2 regions of the Candidatus Symbiobacter mobilis CR genome follow, and region 2 is predicted to be linked to the other one. Evidence: predicted binding sites of a transcription regulator. Region 2 holds the regulator's gene; the other holds the start of a gene.
The links. The regulator sigma-54, encoded in region 2, starts transcription at its own class of promoters, with help from an activator protein. The targets are predictions, from matches to a motif close to TGGCANGNAANCTGCTTT.

Region 1 (3,415 bases), 490 kb from region 2:
AGCATCGAGGCCTTGCCGCGCATCAGCGCTTCGCCCAAGGACCAAGACAGCACCGCAGCAGCCGTGGCGCCGAAGGTGTTGATGAAGGCCAGCGCAGCAAAACCGTTGGCTTCCAGCGCAGAACCGGCGTTGAACCCGAACCAGCCTACCCACAGCAGCGAAGCGCCAACCATCGTCATCGTCAGGCTATGAGGAGCCATCGACTCCTTGCCGTAGCCGATGCGCTTGCCGACCATGAGCGCGCCGATCAACCCGGCAACGGCGGCATTGATATGCACCACGGTGCCACCGGCAAAGTCCAGCGCGCCGGATTGCCAGATGTACCCGGCCTTGGCATTCATCGCGTCGACGACTTCCGCTGCGGAATATGCATCCGGGCCCATCCAGAACCACACCATGTGCGCAATCGGCGCGTAGGCAAAGGTGAACCACAGCGCCATGAAGGCCAGCACCGCAGCAAATTTCATGCGCTCTGCAAAAGCCCCGACGATCAACGCGCCGGTGATCCCTGCAAAGGTGGCTTGGAATGCCGCGAAGATGATTTCAGGAATGACGACCCCCTTGCTGAAGGTAGCTCCATTGACGAAGGCACCCGCGACGTTGTCCCAAATGCCGGACATCAGCACCCGGTCAAATCCGCCAAAAAATGCGTTGCCCTCGGTAAATGCCAAGCTATAGCCATACACGAACCACAGCACGACGATCAGCGAGAACGTCATCATCACCTGCATCAGCACGGAGAGCATGTTTTTGGATCGCACCAACCCCCCGTAAAACAATGCCAGCCCTGGGATAGTCATCAGAATGACCAGCAGGGTAGACACCATCATCCAGGCGTTGTCCCCTTTGTCTGGCGTGGGAGCAGGGGGGGCCGCTGCCGGGGCTTCGACCTGTGTTGCCGTAGGGGCTGTAGTAGGGGCTGCCGTAGGGGCTGGCGCCACCACGGGTGCAGGAGGCGCCGTGGACTGCACTGCCGAGGCGGGCATAGCGGCAGTGGAGGCCGCTGCGGATACCGCTGGGGCAGCCTCGGATACTGCCGCAGAGGCTGCCTCGGAGGCAAGAGTTTGGGCGTGGGCGGTACTTCCCCAGACACAAAGGAAAGTCAGGCCCAGGGACACAAGAAGTTTTTTCATTGCTGGTCTCGATGTGGAAAACGGAAGGAAGAACGAAAAACCCGGGGGCGGTACGTCGAAGGTTTCAGGTCAAAAACCAAGTCAACAGGCATAGGCCGCGACGCAACCCGGGAAATCCATCGCAAGGCACGGAGGAATGCGTATAGGAAGGCTTACAGGGCTTCTTTGCCGGTTTCTCCGGTACGGATGCGAACGACCTGTTCGATAGGGGTGACGAAAATTTTTCCGTCGCCGATCTTTCCGGTACGCGCCGCGCTCTCGATCGCGTCGATGACCTGTTCGAGCAGCTCGTCGGCAACGGCAGCCTCGATCTTGACCTTGGGCAGGAAATCGACCACGTATTCGGCGCCCCGGTACAGCTCGGTGTGCCCTTTTTGGCGGCCAAACCCTTTCACTTCGGTGACGGTGACGCCCTGGACACCGACGGCGGAAAGCATTTCCCGCACCTCGTCGAGCTTGAAAGGTTTGATAATGGCAGTGACAAGTTTCATGCAGACTCCTTCGATGAATCAATGGGATAAAAGACCCGTGCGGAACCGCAGCCTTCGCGATTCCGACAACCTTCGAGGGGTTGACCCCGTTACTTAAGCAAGGTTCGTACCAGCCTATGCCCCCTACATTGTCCCCCCGATTGCACCAATGCGGTGCATGGCTATGTTCCTCACGTTGGGGGGTTCTCCCTCGAATGGGACAGCCCGGGTGAGCCTCGCGTTCGTACAAAGCCGGGCGCTGGTGGGGATGGCAGCGCCAGCGGTCACGGTAGAAGTCCACCTGTCCAACGGCCTGCCCAGCTTCACCCTGGTGGGGCTGGCGGATGTCGAAGTGCGGGAAGCGCGCGAGCGGGTTCGCTCGGCCATCCTGAACGCGAACCTGGAATTCCCGCACAACCGGCGCATCATCGTCAACCTGGCCCCGGCCGATCTGCCGAAAGATTCGGGCCGCTTCGACTTGCCCATCGCCGTCGGCATCCTCGCAGCGAGCGGGCAAATCGACGCTGCTCGCATCGCCGGCCACGAATTTGCCGGGGAGCTTTCGCTATCGGCAGAGCTGCGCCCGATTCGCGGCGCGCTCGCCATGGCGCTGGCGTCGTGCTCCGCGCAACCGCCCACGCGCCTGGTATTGCCAACGGCCAGCGCGCAGGAAGCCGCCCTCGTGCCCACGGCCTCGGTCTACGGCGCTGCGCACCTGCTCGACGTGGTGCAGCACTTTGCGGCGCAAGAAGGAAGGATCGCAACGGATGCTCCCATCGGGTGCGAACGTGTGTATCCCCTCCCCACGGCGACTGCGGCTACCTACCCCGATCTCGCTGACGTCAAAGGCCAGGCTGCCGCACGCAGGGCGCTCGAAATCGCCGCAGCAGGGGAACACAGCGTGGTGCTCGTCGGCCCGCCGGGGTCAGGCAAGTCGATGCTGGCCGAACGTTTTGCCGGGCTGTTGCCGCCGATGGACTTGGAGGAATCCTTGCAGTGCGCGGCCATTGCCAGCGTGGGGGGGCAGTTCTCGCTAGAGCACTGGGGTCGACGACCCACGCGCCGCCCGCACCACACGGCCAGCGCCGTGGCCCTGGTCGGCGGAGGTTCCCCACCGCGCCCCGGCGAGATTTCGCTGGCGCACCACGGCGTGCTGTTCCTCGACGAGTTCCCCGAATTCCCCAAAACCGCGCTCGAAGCGCTGCGCGAACCGCTGGAGACGGGGACGATCTCGATTTCCCGCGCTGCGCAACGCTGCGAATTCCCCGCGCGCTTTCAGCTCATCGCTGCGATGAACCCCTGCCCGTGCGGGTACCTGGGTTCGGCGCAAGCGCCGTGCCGATGCACCCCAGACCAGGTGGCGCGCTACCAGGGCAAACTCAGCGGCCCGCTGATGGACCGCATCGACCTGCACGTCGAAGTACCCGCCGTCGATGTGCAAGACCTGCTGCACGCACCCCGCTCCGAATCCAGCGCCAGCGTTCGCGCTCGGTGCCTCGCAGCCCGGGAACGCGCGCTGGCGCGGCAAGGCAAGCCCAACCGTTCTTTGCAGGGCGAGGAACTCGACCAGTCCCTGCAACTTGATGCCGCAGCGACCAAACTGCTGCACGCCGCTGCCCAACGCCTGCGCTGGTCCGCCCGCAGTACCCACCGTGCCCTGAAAGTGGCGCGCACTATCGCCGACCTGGCAGACAGCGCCACAACCCAGGCCGCCCACGTGGCCGAGGCCATTCAGTACCGCCGCGTGCTGCGCTCTGCGCCGTGAATGCCCCCTGCGGTGCCAAGATTTGCATCCATGTAGGAGCGACGGAA
Region 2 (3,415 bases):
GTCGCGATGCAACGCTCCCCCGCCAGACACAACCGCTCCACATTGAAGCCCAAAGCCTGCGCTACGACGAACGGCAGCGGCGCAGCGTTTTCTCCGGTTCCGTCGTCATGACCCAAGGTCTGATCGTGCTGCGTGCCGACCGCATGGAGTTTCACGAGGACGCCCAAGGTCAGGTGCATGGCACGATGCATGGTCTCGATGGCAAGGTGGCTTCGTTCCGGCAGCACCGCGAAGGGGGCGACGAATTCGTCGAAGGCGAAGCGCAAACCATCACCTACGACGCCGTAACGACAACGGTGACGCTACGGCAGCGAGCACGCCTGCGCAAGTACCGTGGCGCCGTGTTGAGCGATGCCTTTGAAGCACAGATGATCGTCTACGACGGGGAGGCAGATCGCTTCGAACTGGTTGGGCAGCCCGCCGCTGGCCCTGCATCTGCCGTCGGATCGGGCCACGGAACCCGGGTGCGCGCCATGATCTCCCCCCGTGCTTCGGCGCCCGCCACGCCCACCCAAGCCCCCATCCTGCTGCGCAGTAGCACCGGCATCGACGCGCCGGGCCTGTAGCCACTAGCTATGGAACACACAGCTAGCGAGATGGACAGGGCAGGCGCCCATGATGCTACGCAACGTGATTCCCAGCCTTGCCGGGGACGCTTGCAGGCAGAGCATCTGCAAAAGTCCTACGGCAGCCGCAAGGCGGTGCGTGATGTGTCCTTGACGGTCTGCGAGGGCGAAGTCGTGGGCCTGTTAGGCCCCAATGGGGCGGGGAAGACGACGTCGTTTTACATGATCGTCGGGCTGGTGCGAGCCAGCGCCGGGTCCATCCGTATTGATGGGGTGTCGATCGAACGCTTGCCCATCCACCGCCGCGCGCGGCTGGGGTTGAGTTATTTGCCCCAGGAGGCATCGATCTTTCGTCGGCTCGACGTGGGGGACAACATCCGTGCGGTGCTCGAATTGCAGCACGATGCAAAGGGGCAGCCGTTCGATGATGCGACGATTGCACAGCGACTGGGCGCGTTGCTGCATGATTTGCGCATCGAACACCTCGTCGATACCCCGGCGATGGCACTGTCTGGCGGGGAACGGCGGCGCGTGGAAATTGCCCGTGCGCTGGCCACCCAGCCCCGGTTCATCCTGCTTGACGAACCCTTCGCGGGGGTCGATCCGATCGCCGTCATCGAGATACAACGTATCATCCAACTCCTCAAAAGCCGGGGAATTGGCGTGCTCATCACCGATCACAACGTGCGAGAAACGCTGGGGATTTGTGACCACGCCTACATCATCAGCGAAGGCTGCGTACTGGCGCAAGGAACCCCGACCCAGATCGTCGACGATGTCGAGGTGCGCCGCGTGTACCTGGGTGAACACTTCAAGATGTAAATGCAGCAAGGGCTTTCCCTGCGGGTGTCGCAGCATCTTGCGCTCACGCCCCAGTTGCAGCAGTCGATCCGCTTGTTACAGCTTTCGACTGCGGAGCTGGAGCAAGAGGTCGGGCAGATGCTCGAAAGCAACCCTTTCCTGGAACAGGCTGCCTCGGACGAAGCAGAGCCTGCCTCCGAGGGCGAAGCAGGGTCCCGCTCGGGTTCCAGCCAAGATGTACAGGGAACCGAGGCTCTGCCCGACGCACCCCCCAGCGATACACCAGACATTCGCCGGGACGAAGACAACGCGCTTTCCGGCACTTCCGAAGAACTGGACTGGGGAGAGGGCGCTTCCGTCGCGGTCGAAGACGGGGATTGGGGGGCTGCGGTGCATTCTGGCGACGGCGACACCGAAGCCGGGGAATGGGCCGCCAGCCTGCCCACCTTGCGGGATCATCTGCACGAGCAAGTGCTGCGGTTGCGCATCGGGGATGCAGACCGTGCAGCGCTGGGTTTTTTGATCGATTCGCTCGACGACAACGGCTACCTGGAAGACGATCCCGACGTGCTTGCGCAATCCCTAAGCCAGGGGGATGCCGATGTGGCAGAGGCACTGCGCCACCATTTCACGGTCGCATGGAACTTGTTGCGCCACCTTGATCCCATCGGCGTTGGGGCGCGCAACTTGGCGGAATGCTTGCGCTGGCAGTTGGAGGCTTTGTGGGAAGAACCCGATGAGCCGGATCGATCGGTCGTCAACGTGGCGTTGCGGTTGTGTACACAACCACTGGAATGGCTGGCGCGCAAGGATCTCAAGCGTCTTGTTGCCACAAGCCAGGCCGGGGAAGATGCCGTGCGCGCAGCCTTGGCACTTATCGCCAAGCTGGAACCCCAGCCGGGGCGGCGTTTTGCCGATGTGCGCCGAGCAGCGATCATTCCCGATGTGATCGTCGTTCGCAAAATGGCGGAGGGAACGGTTGCGGGGTCGATCCGTTTTGAAGTGCAGCTCAACCCGGAAGTCGTGCCGCAATTGCGCATCCATTCCTTGTATGCCCAGGCATTGCGCAGCCACAGGACGGGGGTTCGGGACGATGGCGGCGTGCGCGGCCTGGAAAAATGCCTGCAAGAAGCACGCTGGTTCGTCAAGAACGTGCAGCAGCGTTTCGAGACGATCTTGCGCGTTAGCCGGGCCATCGTCGAACACCAGAAAGGGTTCTTGTTGCACGGGGAGCTGGCCATGCGCCCGCTGATCTTGCGCGATATTGCCGATGAACTGGGCCTGCACGAGTCGACGATCAGCCGGGTGACCAATGCCAAATACATCGCCACCCCCCAGGGCACCTTCGAGCTGAAGCACTTTTTCGGCTCCGGGCTGGGAACCCAATCGGGGAGTAGCGCTTCGAGCACGGCCGTGCGTGCGCTCATCAAGCAATGGATTGCCGAAGAAAACCCCGCCGCACCGTTGAGTGACGGCCAAATTGCCGATCAATTGCAGGAACGGGGCATTGCCTGCGCACGCCGCACGGTCGCGAAGTACCGCGAAGGGCTACACATTCCCCCAGCGCCGCAGCGCAAGCCTTGGTAGAACTGCAGGGGCGACGGCAGTCGCGATGGCTGGGTTGCGCGCAACCCAGGTAGCTCAACCCAGACGGGCTTGGGCCTGGGCAGACGGATGGCTGGCCGTGCCGGTGTTTTCCAGCCAATGGCGTACCCGCGCCGCATCGCCGATCCGCGACAGTTTGCCTGCGGAATCCAGGAACACCATGATCAATGCCCGCCCGGCGACTCTCACTTGCATGACCAGGCATTGGCCTGCTTCGGCGATGTACCCGGTCTTTTGGAGTCCGATGTTCCAGGAAGGGTTTTTGACCAGGCGATTCGTGTTGTGGTACTCCAGCACGCGGTTCCCCACTTCCACATAGTGGCGGGGGGACGTGGTGAGCTGCCGCAGTAGCGGCTGCTGGTGCGCGTTATCGACGAGCTTGACCAGGTCATGCGCGCTGGATTGGTTCCGGCTGGAGAGACCCGTAGGTTCGACGAAGCTGG

Region 1: a site for sigma-54 is predicted at 1,719-1,736, ahead of glnK (P-II family nitrogen regulator). Genes of this name have one in related genera too.

The regions. Positions count from the first base shown of each region.
Region 1 covers NC_022576.1:1,335,910-1,339,324, forward strand. The annotation lists gene amt (ammonium transporter) at 1-1,133, opposite strand, end outside; gene glnK (P-II family nitrogen regulator) at 1,286-1,624, opposite strand; gene CENROD_RS05500 (YifB family Mg chelatase-like AAA ATPase) at 1,833-3,368, shown strand.
Region 2 covers NC_022576.1:847,369-850,783, reverse strand. The annotation lists gene lptA (lipopolysaccharide transport periplasmic protein LptA) at 1-566, shown strand, start outside; gene lptB (LPS export ABC transporter ATP-binding protein) at 597-1,388, shown strand; gene rpoN (RNA polymerase factor sigma-54) at 1,389-2,954, shown strand; gene pbpG (D-alanyl-D-alanine endopeptidase) at 3,009-3,415, opposite strand, start outside.